One region of the Micromonospora sp. HUAS YX12 genome, then DNA from elsewhere that is predicted to be linked to it. Evidence: riboswitches for the same ligand, from Rfam matches in the RefSeq annotation. Region 1 holds a riboswitch; the other holds the start of a gene.

Region 1 (10,404 bases):
GGACAGCACGACGACGTCGCGGCCCGCGGTCAGGTGGCGGCGCAGGCGATCGGCGCACTCGGCGTAGAAGTCGGCCATCGCGCCGGCATACCCGTCCGGGTGGTCGGTCGCCTGTGTCGTCACGGGATAGACGAGGGCCTCCTCGACCACGCCGCTGGGCAGGAGACCAGCCGCGATCCGCCGTGCGTTGGAACTCTTGCCGACGCCTTGGTGGTAGGCCACCACGGCCGCCGCACCGATGATCCGAGCGGCCTTGAGCGTGATCAGCTCGGGATCGCCGGGACCGACGCCGACGCCGTACAACCGGCCGCTCATGACGGCGCCGCGTTGATGATCCGCTCGCTGACGCTCGCTCATTCGCGCTCCTGGGCGAGGGCGTTGAGGGCCGAGGCGGCCATCGCCGAGCCGCCGCGGCGGCCGGTGACGACGAGGTACGGCACGTCGAGCTCCGGGTCGTCGCAGGCAAGGTCGATCAGCGCCTGCTTGGCCTCGGCGGCCCCGATGAAGCCGACCGGAGTGCCGATGACCGCCGCCGGCCGCGGTGCGCCGTCGCGCAGCATCTCCAGCAGGTGGAACAGCGCGGTCGGCGCGTTGCCGAACGCGACGACGGCGCCCTCGAGGTGTTCGGCCCACAGCGACACGGCGGCGGCCGAGCGCGTGGTCGACCAGGCGCGGGCGAGGCCGGGGACGCGCGCGTCGCGCAGCAGGCAGCGGACCTCGTTGTCGCGCGGCAGCCGGGCCCGGGTCACGCCCGCGGCGACCATGTGCGCATCGGTGAGGATCGGGGCGCCCGACTCCAGCGCCGAGCGGGCCGCGGCGACCAGCGCCGGGTGGATGACGAGGTCGCGAGCCAGGTCGGTCTGCCCGCACGCGTGGATCATCCGGACCGCGACCTTCTCCGCGTCGACCGGGACGCCCGACAGGTCGGCCTCGGCGCGGATGGTCGCGAACGAGTCGACGTAGATCTGCCCGCCGTCGGTCACGTAGTCGTAGCGGCGTGTCGGTGGGGCGAGGGTCATGCGTTCTCCAGGTCAGGCACGATCAGGGTGCGCCACGGCGTGACGATGACGTGCGGGGTGTCCCAGGCGACGATCTCATCCACCAGGCGCCGGTCCAGGCCGCTGCCGGGCACGGCGAGGTGCAGCGCGTGGCGGCCGTCGTCCTGGGTGATCCTGCCAAGGGCCGGCGGGCCGGTGGCCACCCGGGTGCCGGGCAGGGCCTCGACCCGCTCGCCCAGCAGGGCTTCACCGCCTGCGGGCAGCTCGTCGACGTGCCACGGTGATCCCGGCTGCGCTCCGGCGGCCTCGAGGAAACGAGCGGCGAGCGTCGTCAGGGCCTGCGCGGCCCGGTCGAGGGTCACCACCTCGCCCCACGCCGAACGGCCGGCGCGGATCCGGGCACGGCCGGCGTCGACGGCGACCAGGCCGAGGTCGAGGTTCCGGCCGGCCACATCGCCGCGGCCGTCGTCCAGGACGAACAGGAACCGGCCGGGCAACTCGGCGAGACCGGCCTCCGCGCACACCAGTTCATCCAGCCTGCGTACGACCGGCCGCAGGTCGGCCCGTCCACCGACCCGCCCGGTCAGCGGCGAGACCATGATGTTGCGCACCCGCTCGTGGGACGGCGACGGGATCAGACCCGTGGCCATCACCGCGTCGACGACCGTCTCCGGCAGAACCCCGCCGTCGTGGTGCAAGCCCCGCAGCTGGAGGTTGGCGCGGCTGGTCAGGCGTATCGCACCGTCGCCGTGCTGCTCGGCCACGTCCGCCAGCGCGACGAGCGCGTCGATGGGCAGGGTTCCCCCCGGCAACCGCACGCGGACCAGTGCGCCGTCCTCGGCGATCCACGGGCGTAGCAGGCCTGGGCACAGGTCGCGTCGGGTACGTGTGGTCACGGCGTCATGGTGCCAGGATCCGGCTGTTCCCTGCCCGACGGCTGGGCTGCTACGGTCCTCTCGCCAGTCGAACTCAGCGATGAGCCAGGGAACCCGGTGGGAATCCGGGACTGACGCGCAGCGGTGTGGGTGACGGGCGGAGCACGAGGCCACTGGACCGACCGGTCTGGGAAGGCGCTCCGTCCGGACGATCCCGAGTCCGAAGACCTGCTGGCCCTCACGGCACCCGCCGTCGGGTCTTACCGGGCTTCGCGAAACAGCCCCCGACCTCGTAAGGGGAACACGTGCGCGCACCTGCGTCCGCCGTGGAGCGGTACGACGTCACGGACCGTGCGATGGAGAAGCGGCAGCCGTGAGCGCGCTCATACACGTTGCGACACTGCTGCAGGACGCCGCCCGCGCCGACCAGTTGCACCGGTGTGCGCGAGCCGCCGGCGCCCAGCTGGCGTTCCTGCAAGGCGGCGACCCGACGTTGACCCACCTGCTCGATCGGCTGCACGCCGACGGCGTCCGTGCCGTCCGGCTGGAGCCGGTGAGCACCGACGACCTTCCGTATGCCCGATCCTGGATCGGCCGGGTCGCCGGCCACTGGCGCCGGCAGCAGGCCGACCCGCCGGTGATCGAATTCGGCGGGCGCACCGTCACCGGAGGCGAGGCACCGCTCTCGTCACCGGCATGGGAGCAGCCGCCGCGGTACCGGCACCACCTGCTGGTCTGCCGCGGCCCGCGGTGCAGCGCCCGCGGGGCGGACGAGACGTACCGCGAGATTCTCCGGTCCCTCGTGATGGCCGGACTCACCGACGCAGACGTCCTCATGGCGCAGACCGGTTGCCTGTTCCCGTGCAACCACGGGCCGGTGGCCGTGGTGCATCCCGACGGCACCTGGTACGGCCCGGTGCGCCCCGACGGCGCCGAGCGGCTGGTCCGCGAGCACCTGGGCGCCGGCCGGCCCGTCGACGACCTGCGCATTCCGCGCACGCCTGCGCCCATCGAAGGAGAAGCATGACCCGCATCGCTCTCATGTCGACCTCGGACACCGACCTGCTCTCGGCACGTACCAGCGGCGCGGGCTACTCCTGGCTGAACCCCGTCCGGGCCACCGGCGAGCGCCGTGACGCGCTCGTCGCCGCAGCGGACCTCGTCGTGCTGCGTGTGCTCGGGTCACCCGAGGACGTCCGCGACCTCACCGCGCGCGTCCACGCGTCCGGCCGTCCCTGTGTGGTGCTCGGCGGTGAACGCACGCCCAACGCCGCCCTGATGGAGTTGTCGACCGTCCCGATCGGGGTGTGCGCCGAAGCGCACCGTTACCTCGCCGAAGGCGGCCCCGAGAACCTGCGGCAGATGCACGCCTTTCTCTCCGACACCGTGCTGCTGACCGGCGAGGGCTTCGAGCCCCCGGCGGTGCTGCCCGAGTGGGGGGTGTCCCGCCCGGCGGCCGGCGACCTGCCGCGCGTCGGCATCGTGTACTACCGGGCCCACGAGGTGAGTGGCAACCACAGCTTCGCCCACGACCTGGCCGACGCGGTCGACGCCACCGGTACGGCCACCGGCGTCCCGATCTTCGTGTCGTCGCTGCGCGCGGCCCCCGACGAGCTGTTCGACGAGCTCGCCACCCTCGACGCGATCGTCGTCACCGTGCTCGCAGCCGGGGGCTCCAGGCCCGCCGCGGCCGGCGCGGGCGGGGACGACGAGTCGTGGGACGTCGAGCGGCTCCGGGCACTCGACGTCCCCGTGCTGCAGGCACTCGCGCTGACCTCGACGAAGGCCGAGTGGGAGGCCTCCGACGACGGCGTCACCCCGCTGGACTCCGCCACCCAGATCGCCATCCCCGAGTTCGACGGCCGGCTGATCACTGTCCCGTTCTCGTTCAAGGAGGTCGACGACGACGGCCTGCCCCGCTACGAGACCGACGCCGAGCGGTGCGCCCGGGTCGCCGGCATCGCGGTGAACCACGCGCGGCTCCGGCGCCTGGCACCCGCCGAGCGCAAGGTCGCGCTCGTGCTGTCGGCCTACCCGACCAAGCACAGCCGGATCGGCAACGCCGTCGGCCTGGACACCCCCGTCTCCGCGATCCGGCTCCTGCGTCGCATGCGTGCGGCCGGCTACGACCTCGGCTCGCCCGGCGAGATCCCGGGCCTGGACCCGCTGCCGATGGTCGAGGGCGAAGATCCCGACACCACGTCGGGCAACGCGCTGATCCACGCACTCATCGCCGCCGGTGGTCAGGACGAGGAGTGGCTCACCCAGGCTCAACTGACCGAGTCCCACGTCCGCATCAGCCACGACCAGTACCTGCGCTGGACCGCGGACCTGCCCGCCGCGCTGCGCGACGCGATGACTACAACCTGGGGTGAGGCACCCGGCTCGCTGTTCGTCGACGACTCCGGCCACATCGTGCTGGCGACCCTGCGCGCCGGCAACGTGGTGATCCTCATCCAACCGCCGCGCGGCTTCGGGGAGAACCCGGTCGCGATCTACCACGACCCGGACATGCCGCCCTCGCACCACTACCTGGCCGCCTACCGCTGGCTCGAGAACGGCTTCGGCGCGGACGCGGTGGTTCACCTCGGCAAGCACGGCTCGATGGAGTGGCTGCCGGGCAAGAACGCGGCGCTGTCGGCCGCCTGCGCCACCGACGCGGCGATCGGCAGCATGCCGCTCATCTACCCGTTTCTGGTCAACGACCCCGGCGAGGGGGCACAGGCCAAGCGCCGAGCCCACGCCACGATCGTCGACCATCTGGTTCCGCCGATGGCGCGTGCCGAGGGGTACGGCGACATCGCCAAGCTCGAGCAGCTACTCGACGAGCACGCCAACGTCGCCGCTATGGACCCGGCCAAGCTCCCGGCGGTCCGCCAGCAGATCTGGACGCTCATGCAGTCCGCCCAGATGCATCGTGACCTGGGTCTGGAGGAGCGACCCGGCGACGAGGAGTTCGACGACTTCCTGCTGCACGTCGACGGCTGGCTGTGCGAGATCAAGGACGTGCAGATCCGCGACGGCCTGCACGTCCTGGGGCAGGCGCCGGTCGGTGAGGCCCGCGTCAACCTCGTGCTGGCCGTGTTGCGGGCGACCCAGGTCTGGGGTGGGCAGGAGAAGGCGCTACCCGGGCTGCGCGCGGCGCTCGGCCTGACCGAGGACGCCCCACTCGCCGAGGTCGACGCGGTCGAGACCCAGGCGCGAGCCCTCGTGAGCGCGATGGAGAAGGCGGGCTGGGACGTCGCGGCCGTCGAGTCCGTGCATCAGGATCCGGCGGTGCGAAACGTCCTGCGGTTCGCCGCCGAGCAGGTGGTTCCCCGCCTGGCGGCCACGACCGACGAGCTGAGCAACGTGCTGCACGCCCTGGACGGCGGTTTCGTCCCGGCCGGCCCGTCCGGGTCCCCGCTGCGCGGTCTGGTGAACGTCCTGCCCACCGGGCGCAACTTCTACACCGTCGACCCGAGGGCGGTGCCCTCGCGGCTGGCCTGGGAGACCGGCCAGGCGATGGCCGAGTCGCTCGTCGCCCGCCACCTGGCGGACACCGGCGAGCACCCCCGCTCGGTCGGCCTGTCGGTGTGGGGAACCTCCGCCATGCGCACCTCCGGTGACGACATCGCCGAGGTTCTCGCGCTGCTCGGCGTTCGTCCCATGTGGGATCCGGCCTCCCGGCGGGTCAACGGCCTGGAGGTCATCGGCCTGGACGAGCTGGGCCGTCCCCGCATCGACGTGACCCTGCGCGTCTCGGGCTTCTTCCGGGACGCTTTCCCGCATGTCATCGAGATCCTCGACGACGCGGTGCAGCTCGTCGCGCAGCTGGACGAGCCGGACGAGCTCAACTTCGTCCGCGCCCACACCCGTCAGGACCTGGCCGAGCACGGCGACCTGCGCCGCGCCACGACGCGGATCTTCGGCTCGAAGCCGGGTTCGTACGGCGCCGGAATCCTGCAGGTGGTGGAGTCCGGCACGTGGCGCGACGACGCCGACCTCGCCGAGGTCTACACCGCGTGGGGCGGCTTCGCCTACGGCCGAGCGCTGAACGGCGTCGCCGCCGGCGACGAGATGCGCCGCAGCTACAAGCGCATCGCGGTGGCGGCCAAGAACATCGACTCCCGCGAGCACGACATCGCCGACTCCGACGACTACTTCCAATACCACGGAGGCATGATCGCGACGGTCCGCGCGCTTACCGGGACCGAACCGAGAGCGTACGTCGGCGACTCGACGACCCCCGATGCCGTACGCACCCGCAGCCTGCAGGAGGAGACGAACCGCGTCTTCCGCTCGCGGGTGGTCAACCCGCGGTGGATCGCCGCGATGCAGCGCCACGGCTACAAGGGTGCCTTCGAGCTCGCGGCGACCGTCGACTACCTGTTCGGCTTCGACGCCACGGCCGGCGTCGTACACGACTGGATGTACGAGTCGCTGGCCAAGGAGTACGTCCTGGACGAGACGAACCAGCAGTTCATGCGCCGGGCCAATCCGTGGGCGCTGCGCGGCATCGTCGAACGGCTCACCGAGGCGGCCGACCGCGGCCTGTGGGCCGAGCCGGACACCACAGTGATGGCCGAGATGGCACGCGTGTACCTCGAAATCGAGGGTGACCTGGAGGACGACGCATGACCCGGCGCCTCGCGCTTGTGGGGCTCGGACCGGGAGACCCCGAGCTCGTGACGGCCCAGGCCGCCCGGGTGCTCAACGAGGTCGACTACTTCCTCGTCGCCGACAAGACCGAGCAACATCCCGGCACGGCGGACCTGATCGCGATGCGCGAGGCGATCTGCGCGCGACATGTGAGGAAGAAGCGGCGCCTCGTTTCCGTGCCCGACCCCGAACGCGACCGCACCGACCCGCCCGACTACGAGGGCGCTGTCCGGACCTGGCACGAGGCCCGGGCGGTCCGCTGGGAGCAGACGCTGCTGGACCATCCCGGCGACGCCGCCATCCTGGTCTGGGGCGACCCCACGCTGTACGACTCGGCCATCAGGCTGGCCCACCGGATCGTCGAACGGGGAGTCGTCGACGTCGAGGTGGAGGTCGTGCCGGGACTCAGCAGCGTCCAACTGCTCGCGGCCCGGCACGGCCTGGTACTCAACACGATCGGCGGGTCGATCACGATCACGACCGGCCGGCGCCTTCTCGAGGACGCCGCCGCCGGCGGCGACAACCTGCTCGTCATGCTTGACGGGACGCTGACCTGTCGGCGTCTACCCGACCCGGCCGGTTGGCGGATCTGGTGGGGCGCGAACCTCGGATCGGCGCACGAGCAGCTTGTCGCGGGCGACCTCGACCGAGTCGCCGATGAGATCTGGGCGCGGCGCGCCCTTGCTCGGCAAGCCTGTGGCTGGGTGATGGACACCTATCTGCTGCGCAGAGGAGGAGTGTCTAGAGAGCCGGCTGATCCTGGCTGACGTGGCCGATGGCCGGCTCGGCTGAGCCGGCCCTCGGTAGCGATTATGCCGTCGGCCTGGCTTGGTGCAGGATCTGGGCCAGCTCGGCCGGGCGGCTGAGCATCGGCCAGTGCCACGTCGGCAGTTCCTCGTACCGCCACGAGTCGCCGGCCAGGTGCCGGCACAGCGGCATGGTGGCGGCCATCTCGCGTGCCTGCTCGGCGGTGAAGCTCGACAGCACGCCGAGGCGGGGCAGCTTCTCCCACGCCCCGGTGAGCCGCACCGGGGTGGTGGCGGTCGCCCACGGTTGGGCGGCCGATCGCTCAGCGAGCAGCGTGACGACCGATTCATCCACATCTGCTGCTGTCGCCGCTAGTTCGGCCCACGGCGGGGGTGGCAGCCGCCAGCCATCGCCGTGTTCGGCGACCACCGCCGCGTTGCGTTCACGCTCCTGGGGTGGGTTGAAGTCGTCGTTCGCCGCCCCGTCGGGCAGTGGGCCGGTGTCGACGAAGACCAGCTGGGCCATGCGGTCGGTCATGCGGTCGGCGGCGGCGGTCGTCACGACCGCGCCGGCGTAGCTGTGCCCGACGAGGACCACGTCGTGCAGGTCCTCGTAGCGCAGCAGGTTGACCACATCGGTGACGTGGACGTCGAGGTCGGTGTCCGGCCGGGCCAGGTGGGCGCGCTCGCCCAGGCCGGTCAGACTCAGCGGGTACACCTCGTGGCCGTGCCCACGCAGGGCGGCGGCGACCGGGCGCCAGGCCCACGCGCCGAGCCAGAACCCGGGAACCAGTACGAATGTCGTCATGCATCACACGCTACGATCAATACCGGACAGAACCCGCCCGGATTAGGAGTCAGATCATTGGCCCGGCCCACCGCGCGCGTACTGGCGTTGCTGGAGATCCTCCAGGCCGGTGGCGGCTTCACCGTGGCTGACCTGGCCGGTCGGCTGGGCGTCGACGAGCGCACGGTCCGCCGCTACGCGGCGCACCTCGCCGACCTCGGCATCCCGGTCGAGGCCCGGCGCGGTCGCTACGGCGGGTACCGGCTCGCGCCCGGATACAAGTTGCCGCCACTCATGCTCACCGACGAGGAGGCGGTTGCCGTCCTGCTCGGGCTCGTCGCCGCTACCCGGGCAGGGCTGGTCACCACCGAAGGCGCGGCCGCCGAGAGCGCCACCGCGAAGATCCGCCGGGTACTGCCGGCCGTCCTCGCCCGGCGGATCGATTCGCTGCTGGACACCGTGGACTTCACCGCACCGATCCGCAAGCCCGCCCCGCCCGGCATCGAGGTGCTGCTGGTGCTCGCCGAAGCGGCCCGGCACCAGCAGCCGGTGAGCATCACCTACACCACCTGGCGCGGCCGGTCCGGCGAGCGGCAGCTCGACCCGTACGGGCTGGTCTTCCACGCCGGCCGCTGGTACGTCACCGGTCACGACCACCACCGCCGGGGCGTGCGGACGTTCCGGCTCGACCGGATCGGGACAGCCCGCCCCGCCCAGGGCGGGTTCGACATCCCGGCCGGCTTCGATCCGGCCACGCAGGTACTTGCCGGGCTGGCAGCCGTGCCGTACGCGCACGACATCTCCGTGGTACTGCACACCAGCCTGGAGCAGGCGCGGCGACGGATCCCGCCGTCGGTCGGCACACTCACCGAGGTGCCCGGCGGAGTGCGCCTCACCACCCGGGCCGAACGGCTCGACGGTGCCGCACAAATGCTCGCCGGGCTCGGCTGGCCGTTCACGATCGACCGGCCGCACGAACTCAAGGACGAGATACGCGCGCTCGCCACCCGGCTGCTCACCGACGTCAACGCCGGAGGGTAAGCAGCAGTCACAAGTGTCGTATTCGTAAACGGGTTTCTTGAAAATGCACTCGCTGCAATCGGATCACTCCGACGCCCGGATGGATTTGGGTGGTGAGTCTGAAAGCGAGCACCAGTCGGTAGTGAGGCAATCAGATGCAGCCACCCGTGCGCGTTCCTCCATGGCCCGTCTGTGCGGGCCGGAGGCCGTTAGGCTGCGCGTATGGTCCGGGATGAACTGCTACGGCTGCGAGCGAGGGCGGAGGCTGAGGCGGCGACGCTGGCCCAGGATCTGGAGGCGCTGTTCCTGGCATCGCGGGATTCGAATGCCGACGACGAGCACGACCCGGAGGGCGCCACCATCGGCTTCGAACGCGCCCAGTTGACCGCGCTGCTGGCCGGGGCGCGGCAGCGGATCGCCGACGTCGACGACGCGCTGCGTCGGGTGGACGCGGAGACCTACGGCGTCTGCGAACGATGCGGGCAGCCGATCGGCGATGAACGGCTCGCCGCGCGGCCGTTCGCCCGCTTCTGCATAAGATGCGCATAGGGCATCAAGGAGAGTGAACGCTGCGGGTGTTCACTAATTGCGCGGTAGGCGCAGCCAAGGTGACTGCGGCCGGCCCGCGGATGCTGTCCGGCCTACAAGAAGCGCTCAGGGTCGAAGCTCTCGAGGTCGATGATGCGAACCCGAGGAAGGACGTTGGTGAAGCAGCCCGCATCCTCCTCGATGTCGAATACCTGCAGGCCCGGCAGGTCGGCGAAGCCGGCGTTGAGGAACTCCTTGAACCCGACGATCGCGACCCGATGATCACCCCGTAGGAGTTCGTCGACCTGCGGCAGGAAGTCGCCGTCGTGGCTGGCGAGCATCACATTGCCCGAGCGCCGGGCGATAGCCTCCAACGTCCGCTGGATGCCGATGTCCACCACCTTCTGATCCGATGATCCAGCGAGCGGAATGGGCCGGTATTCCATGCTCAGGAGGGCCCGGACGAACGGCATCGGCAGACCGCCGCCCGAGGCGTTGAGGAAGAACAGCGCCTTCACCGGCTGCTGCCACGTGTCCCGCGCGAAGTCCCGCAGACGCTCCCACCGAGGTCGCTCCGCAGGGGCCGGCCGGCGCTCCAGAACACTGTTGCCGAGAGTGGCATCGATGTTCTCCCCGTCCACGATGAGGTACGTGACGGGTTCGGTTGTACCGGACATAGGCGTGCCTCTCGAGTCGAGCAGCGAGCGCGGACCGGTCGAGCCCGAGCGTTTGCCGTGCCGGCGGAAGCCGTGCTCATGGTCAAGGGTATTGCCTGCCGGCCCTGCCGGCAGACAGCATCCGACTCCCAT
Region 2 (10,404 bases), 1.4 Mb from region 1:
CGGAATCAGCCCCTCCACCCAGCGGGTGCCGCTGCTCTTGCACGCGTCCCGGCCGATCGACGGGGTGTAGACGTCGGCGTAGCTCGCGCCGCCCGCCGCCGCGGTGTCGGCGAGCATCGTGTTGAGCGCCTTCTGGACGCCGCGCAGGTACGGCACGTCCTGGTAGGCGATCGGCACCACCGGCCAGCAGCCGTACCCGCTGTCGGGCAGGATCGCCGGGTACCCGAGCACCACCACGCGCGCGTTCGGCGCGGCCTGGCGGACCGCCCGCAGCACCGCCGTCACCTTCGGCGCGGTGGCGGCGATCCGGGCCCGCAACTGGTCGGTGCCGCCCGCGGTGTACCGGTCCTTGCAGGGCGACCCGAGCGGGCTGCTCACGCTGGCCTCGGCGCAGTCGCTGATGATGCCGGAGAAGCCGATGTCGTTGCCGCCGATCTGGACGGTCACCAGCGCGGTGGCCGAGGTGACGGCGTTGACCTGCGGCGGCAGCGCGATGCCCAGCGCTCCGTCGCCGCCGTACAGGATGTCCTCGGTGGTGGCTCCGGAGCAGCTCACGTCGGCGAACGACGCCGACCCGGCGGACGCCGCCACCAGGGACGGGTAGTTGCGGTTGGAGCGCAGGCAGTTCAGGTCGACCTGGGTGGGGACGAGCGGGGCGGAGGTGTAGGAGTCGCCGAGTGCGACGTAGCGCCCGGCGGGCGCGGCGGCGACGGCGGGTGCGGCGGCGGCGAGCAGCACGCCGGCGGCGGCCGCGACGAGCGCGGTCATCCGGCCGGCGGTCCGCAGGAGCGGCAGGCGGGGACGGTTCATGGGGCCCTCCCGGAGGGGTCCTGGTGGTGGTGCTGGGATTCTGTCCGCGCCTGTGACATGCGTCAATATCGATGAACCTCACTAAATGGCGGCCCAGGATGTGGTCCGTCGCCGTCCGTCCCGACGGCCGCAGGTGTCGCGTACGTCACACTTTTCGGCGTCACCGATGTCGGGTACAGGTCGGTCGCCGAGCGGTCGATCCGTTGCGTCACAACGTTCCCCGGCCCGTCACGCCTGGCAGGCGGGCGGATGCCGGATCCGGGCACGTACGCACCGGAGTGACCCCGGCACGGCTGGTGAAGAACGTATCGACTGTCGGCGATCGTGAATTTGCAGGCGTCACTACGCTGCGGAGTGGTTGATCGCCGGAAACCACGGACGACAGGTGGAAGAACCTCAGATGAGTGACAATCACCCTCCCTACGGAGGCTATCCGGACCCGAACGCCGGAGCGTGGGGCAACCAGCCCGACCCGAACGCCCCGTACGGCGCGCAGCCGGCCTCCGGCGCGCCCTACGGCTCGCAGCCGGCCTCGGGCGCCCCCTACGGCGCCCAGCCCGGGTCGGGCGCCCCCTACGGCGCGCAGCCCGCGTCGGGTGCGCCGTACGGCGCGCAGCCCGGGTCGGGTGCCCCCTACGGCGCGCAGCCCGCGGCGCCGTTCCCCGGCCAGCCGGGCTACCCCGGGCAGCCGGCGCCGTACGCGCCCACCCCGCCCCCGAGCGGCGGCAAGAGCAAGGGCCTCATCGTCGGCCTCGCCGCCGGCGCGGTCACGCTGACGCTGCTGTGCTGCGGCGGTGGCCTCGCCTACGTCGCCTTCAACGGCGACGAGGAGGACCCGAAGCCGGTGGCGTCGGGCAGCGCCACCCCCGGGCCGGACAACAGTCCGTCCGCGACCCCCAGCGCGGGCGGGCCGGAGTCGAGCGGGCCGGACGGGTCCAACAACAACTCGCTGACCGCGCGGTACGCCAGCGAGATGTCGGCGGTCTGCGACGGGGGAGCGATCCTCAACGCCGCGCCGTACACCGCGCCGGCGGGCTCGAAGGCGTACGTCTTCTCCAACGCCCCGGACCGGCCGTCCTTCTGGTCGCAGAAGACGGTCAGCTCGGCCAAGCCGTACTACGCGAAGTCGGCTGACTTCGCCACGGTGTCCGTCATCGGCTGCCTCAAGATGGTCGAGGGCAGCGAGGGCACGCCGAAGAAGTGCCAGTACAAGAACAGCGAGGACAAGGTCGTCACGGTCGACTACATCTCCTCCCGGTACACCCTGACCTTCCACGCCGCCAAGACCGGCGAGAAGGTCGGCGACGGCGGCACGGTGACCGCGCCCGCGGCCCGGTGCCCGAGCTTCATCTCCTACAACAAGGTGACGATGAAGTCGTACGCGTCCCCGGACAGCGGCACCATCGAGGCCGCGCTGGACCGGTTCCTCAAGTAGCGGCACCCCGATCGCGGTGTGCGGGCCGGCCGGCCCGCACACCGCGATCGGCGGCTCAGGCCGCGGGCAGCGGCCGGCCGTGCTCGCGGGCGGAGATCCGCAGGGCCGGCGGTCAGAAGTCGTCGTCGAAGGTGACCGAGCCGGTCACCCCGACCTGGTACGCCGACACCCGGCGCTCGAAGAAGTTGGACAGCTCCTGCACGTCCTGCAACTCCATGAACGCGAACGGGTTGCCGCTGCCGTACATCGGGGCGATGCCGAGCACGGCCAGGCGCCGGTCGGCCACGTGCTGGAGGTACTCACGCATGTCCGCGAGCGACATCCCGGGTACGCCCTGCCCCAGCAGGTCCGCGGCGAAGCTCACCTCGCACTCCACCGCCTCGGCCAGCATCTCCCTGACCTGCTTCTCCATCTCGTCGTCGAACAGGTCCGGCTCCTCGGCGCGTACGGTCTCCACCACGTCGAAGGCGAACGCCATGTGCATCGACTCGTCCCGGAACACCCAGTTGGTGCCGGACGCCAGCCCGTTGAGCAGGCCCCGGGACCGCAGGAAGTAGACGTAGGCGAACGCGCCGTAGAAGAACAGGCCCTCGATGCACGCGGCGAAGCAGATCAGGTTGAGCAGGAACGCCCGCCGGTCCGCCCGGCTCCGCAGTTCCCGCAGTTCGAAGATCGAGTCGATCCACCGGAAGCAGAACTCGGCCTTGCGGGCGATCGACGGGATGTTCTCCACCGCGGCGAACGCGGCGAACCGCTCCTTCTCGTCCGGCACGTACGTGTCCAGCAGGTTCAGGTAGAACTGGACGTGCACCGCCTCCTCGAACAGCTGCCGGGACAGGTAGAGCCGGCCCTCGGGGGAGTTGACGTGCTGATAGAGGTTGAGCACCAGGTTGTTGGCGACGATGGTGTCGCCGGTGGCGAAGAACGCCACCAGCCGCGACACCAGGTGCCGTTCGGCCGGGGACAGCCTCGCCAGGTCGGCCAGGTCTCCGTGCAGGTCCACCTCCTCGACCGTCCAGGTGTTCTTGATGGCGTCCTTGAACCGGTCGAAGAAGCGCGGGTAGCGCATCGGCCGCAGGGTCAGGTCCATGCCGGGGTCGAGCAGCATGTGCCGGGTCGGCGCGGTGGTGGTCACTGGCATGCCTCGCAGCTCTCGGGGTTCTCCAGGGAACAGGCCGGCGCCTCGTCGTCGCTCACGGCGGAGACCACGCCGGAGACCGGGGCGAGCACCGGGGCGACGGTGGCCTGCTGGATGCGGGTGGCGGGACGGGAACGCAGGTAGTAGGTGGTCTTCAGCCCGGCCTTCCAGGCGTACAGGTACATCGAGGAGAGCTTGCCGATGGTCGGCGCGCTCAGGAACAGGTTCAGCGACTGGGACTGGTCGACGAAGGGCGCCCGCGCGGCGGCCAGGTCGATCAGCGCCCGTTGCGGCAGCTCCCAGGCGGTGCGGAACAGCTCCCGCACCGGCGCGGGCAGCTCGGTGATGTCCTGCACCGAGCCCTCGGCCCGCTTGATCCGGTCGCGGACCTGCGGCGTCCACAGCCCGCGCGCCTTCAGCTCCCGCACCAGGTACGTGTTGACCTGGAGGAACTCCCCGGACATGGTCTCGCGCTTGAACAGGTTGGACACCTGCGGCTCGACGCACTCGTAGCAGCCGGCGATGGAGGCGATGGTGGCGGTCGGCGCGATCGCCACCAGCAGCGAGTTGCGCAGCCCGTGCGCGGCGATCCGCTCGCGCAGCGCCGCCCACCGCTCCGCCTGCGCCGGCTCCGCGCCCCACAGGTCCGGGTGCAGGTCACCCTTGGCGGCCCGGGTCTGCGGGTACGCCGGATGCGGGCCGAACTGCTCGGCCAGCCCGGCGGAGGTCTCCAGCGCGGTCAGCAGGATCTCCTCCTGCACCCGGGTGGACAGCTCCCTGGCCTGCGCCGAGTCGAACGGCAGGCGCAGCGTGAAGAACGCGTCCTGCAACCCCATCAGCCCGAGCCCGACCGGCCGCCAGCGCGGGTTCGACGCCGCCGCCTGCTCGGCCGGGTAGTAGTTGATGTCGATCACCCGGTCCAGGAAGACCACCGCCGTGCGTACCGTGGCGCGCAGCCGCTCCCAGTCCACGCCGTCGGCGGTGACGTGGGCGCCGAGGTTCACCGAGCCGAGGTTGCACACAGCGGTCTCGGCGTCGTCGTTCACCTCCAGGATTTCGGTGCACAGGTTGGACAGGTGGATCACGTTGCCCGGCTCGCCGGTCTGGTTGGACAGCCGGTTCGCGGCGTCCTTGAACGTCATCCAGCCGTTGCCGGTCTGCGCGAGCGTGCGCATCATCCGCCCGTACAGATCCCGGGCCTTCACCGTGCGCACCGCGTTCTTCTCGGCCGCCCGGTACGCGGCGTCGAACGCCTCGCCGTACAGGTCGGGCAGCTCCGGCGCGTCCGACGGGTCGACCAGCGACCACTCGCCGTCGGCCTCGACCCGGCGCATGAACTCGTCCGGGATCCAGTTGGCCAGGTTGAGGTTGTGCGTCCGCCGCGACTCCTCGCCGGTGTTGTCCCGCAGCTCCAGGAACTCCTCCACGTCCGGGTGCCACGGCTCCAGGTAGACGCAGGCCGCGCCCTTGCGCCGGCCGCCCTGGTTGACCGCGGCCACCCCGGCGTCGAGCGTCTTGAGGAACGGCACGATGCCGTTGGACCGGCCGTTGGTGCCCCGGATCAGCGCGCCCCGGCCGCGTACCCGCGACCAGGAGATGCCGATGCCGCCGGAGAACTTGGACAGCTTCGCCACCTGGTGGTACCGCTCGTAGATCGAGTCCAGCTCGTCGCGCGGCGAGTCGACCAGGAAGCACGACGACATCTGGGTGTGCCGGGTGCCGGAGTTGAACAGCGTGGGGGAGCTGGGCAGGTAGGCCAGGGCGGACATCAGCCGGTAGAACCCGATCGCCTCGCCCGGGGTGCGGGACAGCCCGCAGGCCACCCGCAGCAGCCAGTACTGCGGCGTCTCCACCACCAGCCGCGTCCGCGGGTGCCGCAGCAGGTAGCGGTCGGCCACCGTACGCAGTCCGAAGTACTCGAACCGCAGGTCGCCGTCGGGGTCCACGGCGTCGTCGAGCTTGCGGGCGTGCCGGGCCACGAACGCGGCCGTCTCGTCGCCGATCAGCCCCAGCCCGTGGGCGTACGCGATCGACTGGCTGAAGCTCGCCACGCCCTGACCGCGGACCTCCTTGTCCACGTACGCGGCGAGCAGCCGCGCGGCCAGCTTCGAGTACTGCGGCTCCTCGCCGATCAGCTCCGCCGCGGTCTGGATCGACAACCGGTCCAGCTCGGCGGTGGTCGCCCCGTCGTAGAGCCCGCTTATCGTCTTGGTGGCCACCCGCAGCGGGTCCACCTCGTCCAGGTCGGCGACCCAGCGCTCGACCGCCCGGACGATCTTGCCGACGTCCACCGGCTCGGTGTCGCCGTCCCGCTTGCGTACCCGCATCGCCGGCCGGCGGGCCTCGGCCCCGCCGGTCCCGGACGGGGGACTCTCCTGTACGACAGTCATGACCTCTCCTCGCTGTCACCGTCTGGAGACGGCGGGAGACGCCAACGGGCGCGGCGCACGGCCGGCCCGGCTGCTGGCGTCGGTCGTCCCGCGCGACCTCCGGCCGCCGTGCGCGGAGGCGCACGGCGCGCTGGCAGGTCTTCGGACTCGCGGGCCCGACCGGGTCGCCGGTCGCCTACTGGCCGTCGCTTCCCAGGCCGGTGGCCCAGTGCTGTTGACGGCTGTCGTTCCCACTCACCGCTGCGGGGCAGTCCCGGACTTCCACCGGGTTCCCTCTTGCCTCGGACGGACCAGTGACGGCCCGGCCGAACCAGCTGCGAGGAACACCATATATGGCGGTGAGGGCTTCCTGGCAACACCAGATGTCGTGTCGGCGTGTCGGATTGATCTCACCGTCCACAGTGCCTACCCCCGATTCCGGCGCGACGCGGCGGGCGCGATACTCGGCGTATGGGGAAAACCGGGCGCCGCTGGGCGTGGGTGGCGGTCCTGCTCGTCGGCGTCGGGCTCCACCTGCTGGTGCTGGAGACACTCGCCGGCACCGGGACCGTCACGTTCGTACCGGCGCTGATCGTGCTCGGCGCGTCCGTCGCGCCCGCCACGTTCCTGGCCTTCGCCCAGGGCCGGCCGGCCCGCCGCCCGGTCCCCGGCTCCGTCGTCGGCGTCGCCGCGCTCCTCGGCGGCGTGATCGGTGTCGTCGCCGCCGGCTGGCTGGAGTACGGCACGCTGCACCGCCTCGGCTTCCTGCCGATGGCGCTCGTCGGCCTGGCCGAGGAGACCGCCAAGCTGATCGTGCCGGCCGGCATCCTGATGCTGTGGCGGCGGCACCCGTCCCCGGCGCAGGGGCTGGTGATCGGCGTGGCCTCCGGCGCCGGGTTCGCCGCGCTGGAGACCATGGGCTACGCGTTCGCCGCGTTCGTCGGGTCGCAGGGCAACCTCGGCGCGGTCGAGCAGACGCTGCTGGTACGCGGCCTCACCGCGCCCGCCGCGCACCTGGCCTGGACGGGGCTGACGGCCGCCGCGTTGTTCACGTTCGCCGCCGCGCCCGGCGGCCGGAAACTGGCGGCCTTCCTGCTCACCTTCGCCGCCGCCGTCACGCTGCACACCTGCTGGGACACGTTCGGCACCCAGCCCGCGTACGTGTTCATCGGCGGCGTGTCACTGGGCTGGGTGCTGCTGCGCCTGTACCTGGACCGCGAGCGGCCGGCCGCGTCCGGGACGCCGGCCGCGCCGGCGCCCCGGGAGCCGGCGGCGCATCCCGGCTGAGCCGGACCCCCGGGCGCGCACGGTCATCAGGCCGGCGCCGATCCCGTCCCCGCCGCGGCCAGCGGGGCGGCGCCGAACGAGACCGCGAACCGCTTGCACCAGATCGACACGCTGCGCAAACCGTCCAGGTCCACCGACGCCGGGATGTCGTACGCCTGGTCGCCGATGTTGCCCTTGAGCCGGCCCAGCTCGACCCAGCGGCCGTCGTCGAACACCTGCCAGCCGGCACGGCCGGGCAGCACCTTCCGGTCGGTGAGCCAGACCCGCAGGTCGGGTCCGTCCGAGGTGTCCAGTCCCCGCAGGAGAAGCTGACGGCGCCCGTCGGCGAGGCGGACCAGCTGCGCCCGGCCGGACGTGTCGTGCTCGTGGGTGACGAAGTCACCGGCGGCGAGGACCACGTCGGCGGGCGCCGCGCCGGTCGACGGCGGTCCGCTCGTGCCGGTCGACGGCGGGCCGGTCGTGCCGGCCGGCAGCGGCTCCGCCACCGTGGGCAGGGCCTCGCGTACCTCGCGGTCGGTCACCAGCCGCCACGGCTGGAACAGGTACAGGCTCACCCCGAGGCCGGTGACGGCCACGACGGCGAGCACCGACAACACCACACGTCTTCTGCCCATGCCGTCACGGTAGGCGCGGACCCGGCGGAAAGATCTTTCCGTCCGCTTACGGCTCGACCGCGGGCCGCCGCACCGGGCCGCCGATGGGTAGCGTCTGGCCCATGGGGCGCTATGTGCTCGTCGTCGACGACGACCGGACGGTGAGCGACGTCGTCCGGCGCTACCTGGAACAGGACGGCTGCCGGGTCCGGCTGTCCTTCGACGGGCCGGACGCGCTCGCTGCGGCCGAGGAGGAGCCGCCCGACCTGGTGGTCCTCGACCTGATGATGCCGGGTCTCGACGGCATCGAGGTGTGCCGGCGGCTGCGTCGCCGGCTGCCCGGCCTGCCGGTGGTCATGCTCACCGCGCTCGGGGACGAGGCCGACCGGGTCGCCGGGCTGGAGGTCGGCGCGGACGACTACGTGACCAAGCCGTTCTCGCCGCGCGAACTCGTGCTGCGCATCAGGTCGGTGCTCCGGCGCGCGGCCCCGCAGGACCGGGGACCGACCGGGGTGCTGCGCGACGGGGATCTCACCGCGGACACCGGCCGGCGGGTCGCCGATCGCGGCGGCCGGTCGCTGTCGCTGACCGTACGGGAGTTCGACCTGCTCGCGTTCCTGCTGGCGAATCCGGGACGCGCCTGGTCGCGGGCCGAGTTGCTGGACCGCGTGTGGGGCTGGCGGTTCGGCGACCAGTCCACGGTCACCGTCCACGTCCGGCGGCTACGGGAGAAGATCGAGGACCACCCGGCGCAGCCCCGCCGCATCGTCACCGTGTGGGGCGTCGGTTACCGGTACGAGCCACAGGACGCGTCCCGGTGAACGAGCTGCTGGTCATCGGGCTCTACGCGCTCCTCGCCGGCGCGGTCGTCGGCGCGCTCGGCGTGGGCGCGCTGCGGCTGGTGCGCCACCGGTCGATCCTCGCGCACATCGCGGTGCTGCTCGCGGTCACGATCGCCTCGGTGACGGCGGGCGTCACGGCCGTCGCCCAGGCCATGTTCCTGTCCGCGCACGACCTCCAGGTCGTCCTCGTCACGGTCGCGGCGTCCGCGGCGGTCAGCCTGGCCGTCGGGGTGGCGTTCGCCCGCCGGCTGGCGCAGGCGGCGGTGTGGGCCGACCAGGCCCGGCAGCGGGAACGGCAACTGGAGGCCGGCCGCCGCGAGCTCGTCGCGTGGGTCTCGCACGACCTGCGTACGCCGCTGGCCGGGCTGCGGGCGATGGCGGAGGCGCTGGAGGACCGGGTGGTCGACGAGCCGGCGGCGGTGGCCGAGTACCACCGCCGGATCCGGGTCGAGACGGACCGGATGACGCGCCTGGTCGACGACCTGTTCGAGCTGTCCCGGATCACGGCCGGAGCGCTGCGGCCCGCAATGTCCCCGGTCCCGCTCGGCGACGTGGTCTCCGACGCGATCGCCGCCACCGCGCCGCTGGCCGCCGACCGGCGGGTCCGGGTGCTCGCCCCGGAGACCGGCTGGCCGACCGTGCGTGCCGCCGAGGCCGAACTCGCCCGCGTCGTGACGAACCTGCTGGTCAACTCGGTGCGGTACACGCCACCGGACGGCACCGTGCGCATCGACGCCGGCCGGGACGACGACGACGCGTGGCTCGCCGTCTCCGACACCTGCGGCGGCATTCCCGAAGCGGACCTGCCCCGGGTGTTCGACGTGGCGTTCCGGGGCACCCGGGCCCGTACCCCCGCACCGGCCGGCGCCGACGAGGCGGCGCCGGCCGGGGGCGGTCTGGGCCTGGCGATCGTGCGCGGACTGGTCGAGGCGCACGGCGGGCGGGTGCACGCGCACAACGTGACCGGCGGGTGCCGGTTCGTCGTCCGCCTGCCCGCGGTCTGACCGGACGGGTCGCTCAGCCGGCGTCCGGGGGACCGGTCTCCACCAGGCGTCCCTCCGCCAGGCGCAGCCAGCGGCCGACGTTGATCGCGGCGAGGAACCGCTCGTCGTGGCTGACCACCAGCAGTGCGCCCCGGTAGGCGTTGAGCGCGCTCTCCAACTGACCGACGCTGACCAGGTCGAGGTTGTTCGTCGGCTCGTCGAGCAGCAGGAGTTGCGGGGCCGGTTCGGCGCCGAGCACGCAGGCGAGCGTGGCGCGCAGCCGCTCACCGCCGGAGAGCACCCCGACCGGGAGATGCGCGCGCGGGCCGCGGAACAGGAAGCGGGCGAGCAGATTCATCCGCTGCGCGTCAGGGGCCTGCGGTGCGAACGCGGCGAGGTTCTCCGCCACCGTACGGTCCAGGTCCAGCAGGTCCAGCCGCTGCGACAGGTACGCGATCCGGCCGTCGGCGCGGGTGATCCGGCCGCTCTCGGGCTCCAGGTCGCCGTCGATCAGGCGCAGCAGCGTCGACTTGCCCGCGCCGTTGGCGCCGAGCAGGGCGATCCGCTCCGGACCCCGGATCGTCAGGTCGACACCGCCGGCGGCGAACAGGGACCGCTCGCCGTGCCGCACCCGGACCCGTTCGGCGGTCAGCAGCGTGCGTCCGGCCGGGACGGTGGTGGCGGGCAGCTCCACCGTGATCTTCTTCTCGTTGCGCAGCGCCCGCTCGGCCTCGTCGAGGCGCGCCCGGGCGTCGTCGACCCGCCCGGAGTGCATCTCGTTCGCCTTGCCCGCTGCCACCTGTGCGTCCCGCTTCAAGCCGCCGGCGACGATCCTCGCCAGACCCGCGCTCTTCAGGTTGCGGGACGCGTTGCCGGCCCGCCGGGCCGCCCGCTCACGGGCCTCCTGCAACTCCCGCTTCTCCCGCTTGAGCTCCTGTTCGGCGCTG

Evidence for each region. A riboswitch is a leader RNA that binds a small molecule or an ion and turns the genes downstream of it on or off. The one in region 1 is predicted to bind cobalamin.
Region 2: another riboswitch for cobalamin. It lies ahead of ABIH81_RS26515 (ribonucleoside-diphosphate reductase subunit alpha); the one in region 1 lies ahead of ABIH81_RS20195 ((2Fe-2S) ferredoxin domain-containing protein).

Annotation. Positions count from the first base shown of each region.
Region 1 is NZ_CP157974.1:4,195,004-4,205,407, forward strand. Features, by position in the region: gene ABIH81_RS20180 (precorrin-2 C(20)-methyltransferase) at 1-315, opposite strand, end outside; gene ABIH81_RS20185 (precorrin-8X methylmutase) at 354-1,019, opposite strand; gene ABIH81_RS20190 (sulfite reductase subunit beta) at 1,016-1,894, opposite strand; cobalamin riboswitch at 1,942-2,124, shown strand; gene ABIH81_RS20195 ((2Fe-2S) ferredoxin domain-containing protein) at 2,247-2,900, shown strand; gene cobN (cobaltochelatase subunit CobN) at 2,897-6,493, shown strand; gene cobF (precorrin-6A synthase (deacetylating)) at 6,490-7,281, shown strand; gene ABIH81_RS20210 (alpha/beta hydrolase) at 7,325-8,068, opposite strand; gene ABIH81_RS20215 (YafY family protein) at 8,126-9,088, shown strand; gene ABIH81_RS20220 (TraR/DksA C4-type zinc finger protein) at 9,290-9,616, shown strand; gene ABIH81_RS20225 (NYN domain-containing protein) at 9,709-10,272, opposite strand.
Region 2 is NZ_CP157974.1:5,558,542-5,568,945, reverse strand. Features, by position in the region: gene ABIH81_RS26530 (SGNH/GDSL hydrolase family protein) at 1-810, opposite strand, end outside; gene ABIH81_RS26525 (hypothetical protein) at 1,211-2,245, shown strand; gene ABIH81_RS26520 (ribonucleotide-diphosphate reductase subunit beta) at 2,358-3,386, opposite strand; gene ABIH81_RS26515 (ribonucleoside-diphosphate reductase subunit alpha) at 3,377-5,710, opposite strand; cobalamin riboswitch at 5,888-6,103, opposite strand; gene ABIH81_RS26510 (PrsW family glutamic-type intramembrane protease) at 6,224-7,039, shown strand; gene ABIH81_RS26505 (DM13 domain-containing protein) at 7,066-7,653, opposite strand; gene ABIH81_RS26500 (response regulator transcription factor) at 7,755-8,453, shown strand; gene ABIH81_RS26495 (HAMP domain-containing sensor histidine kinase) at 8,516-9,478, shown strand; gene abc-f (ribosomal protection-like ABC-F family protein) at 9,492-10,404, opposite strand, start outside.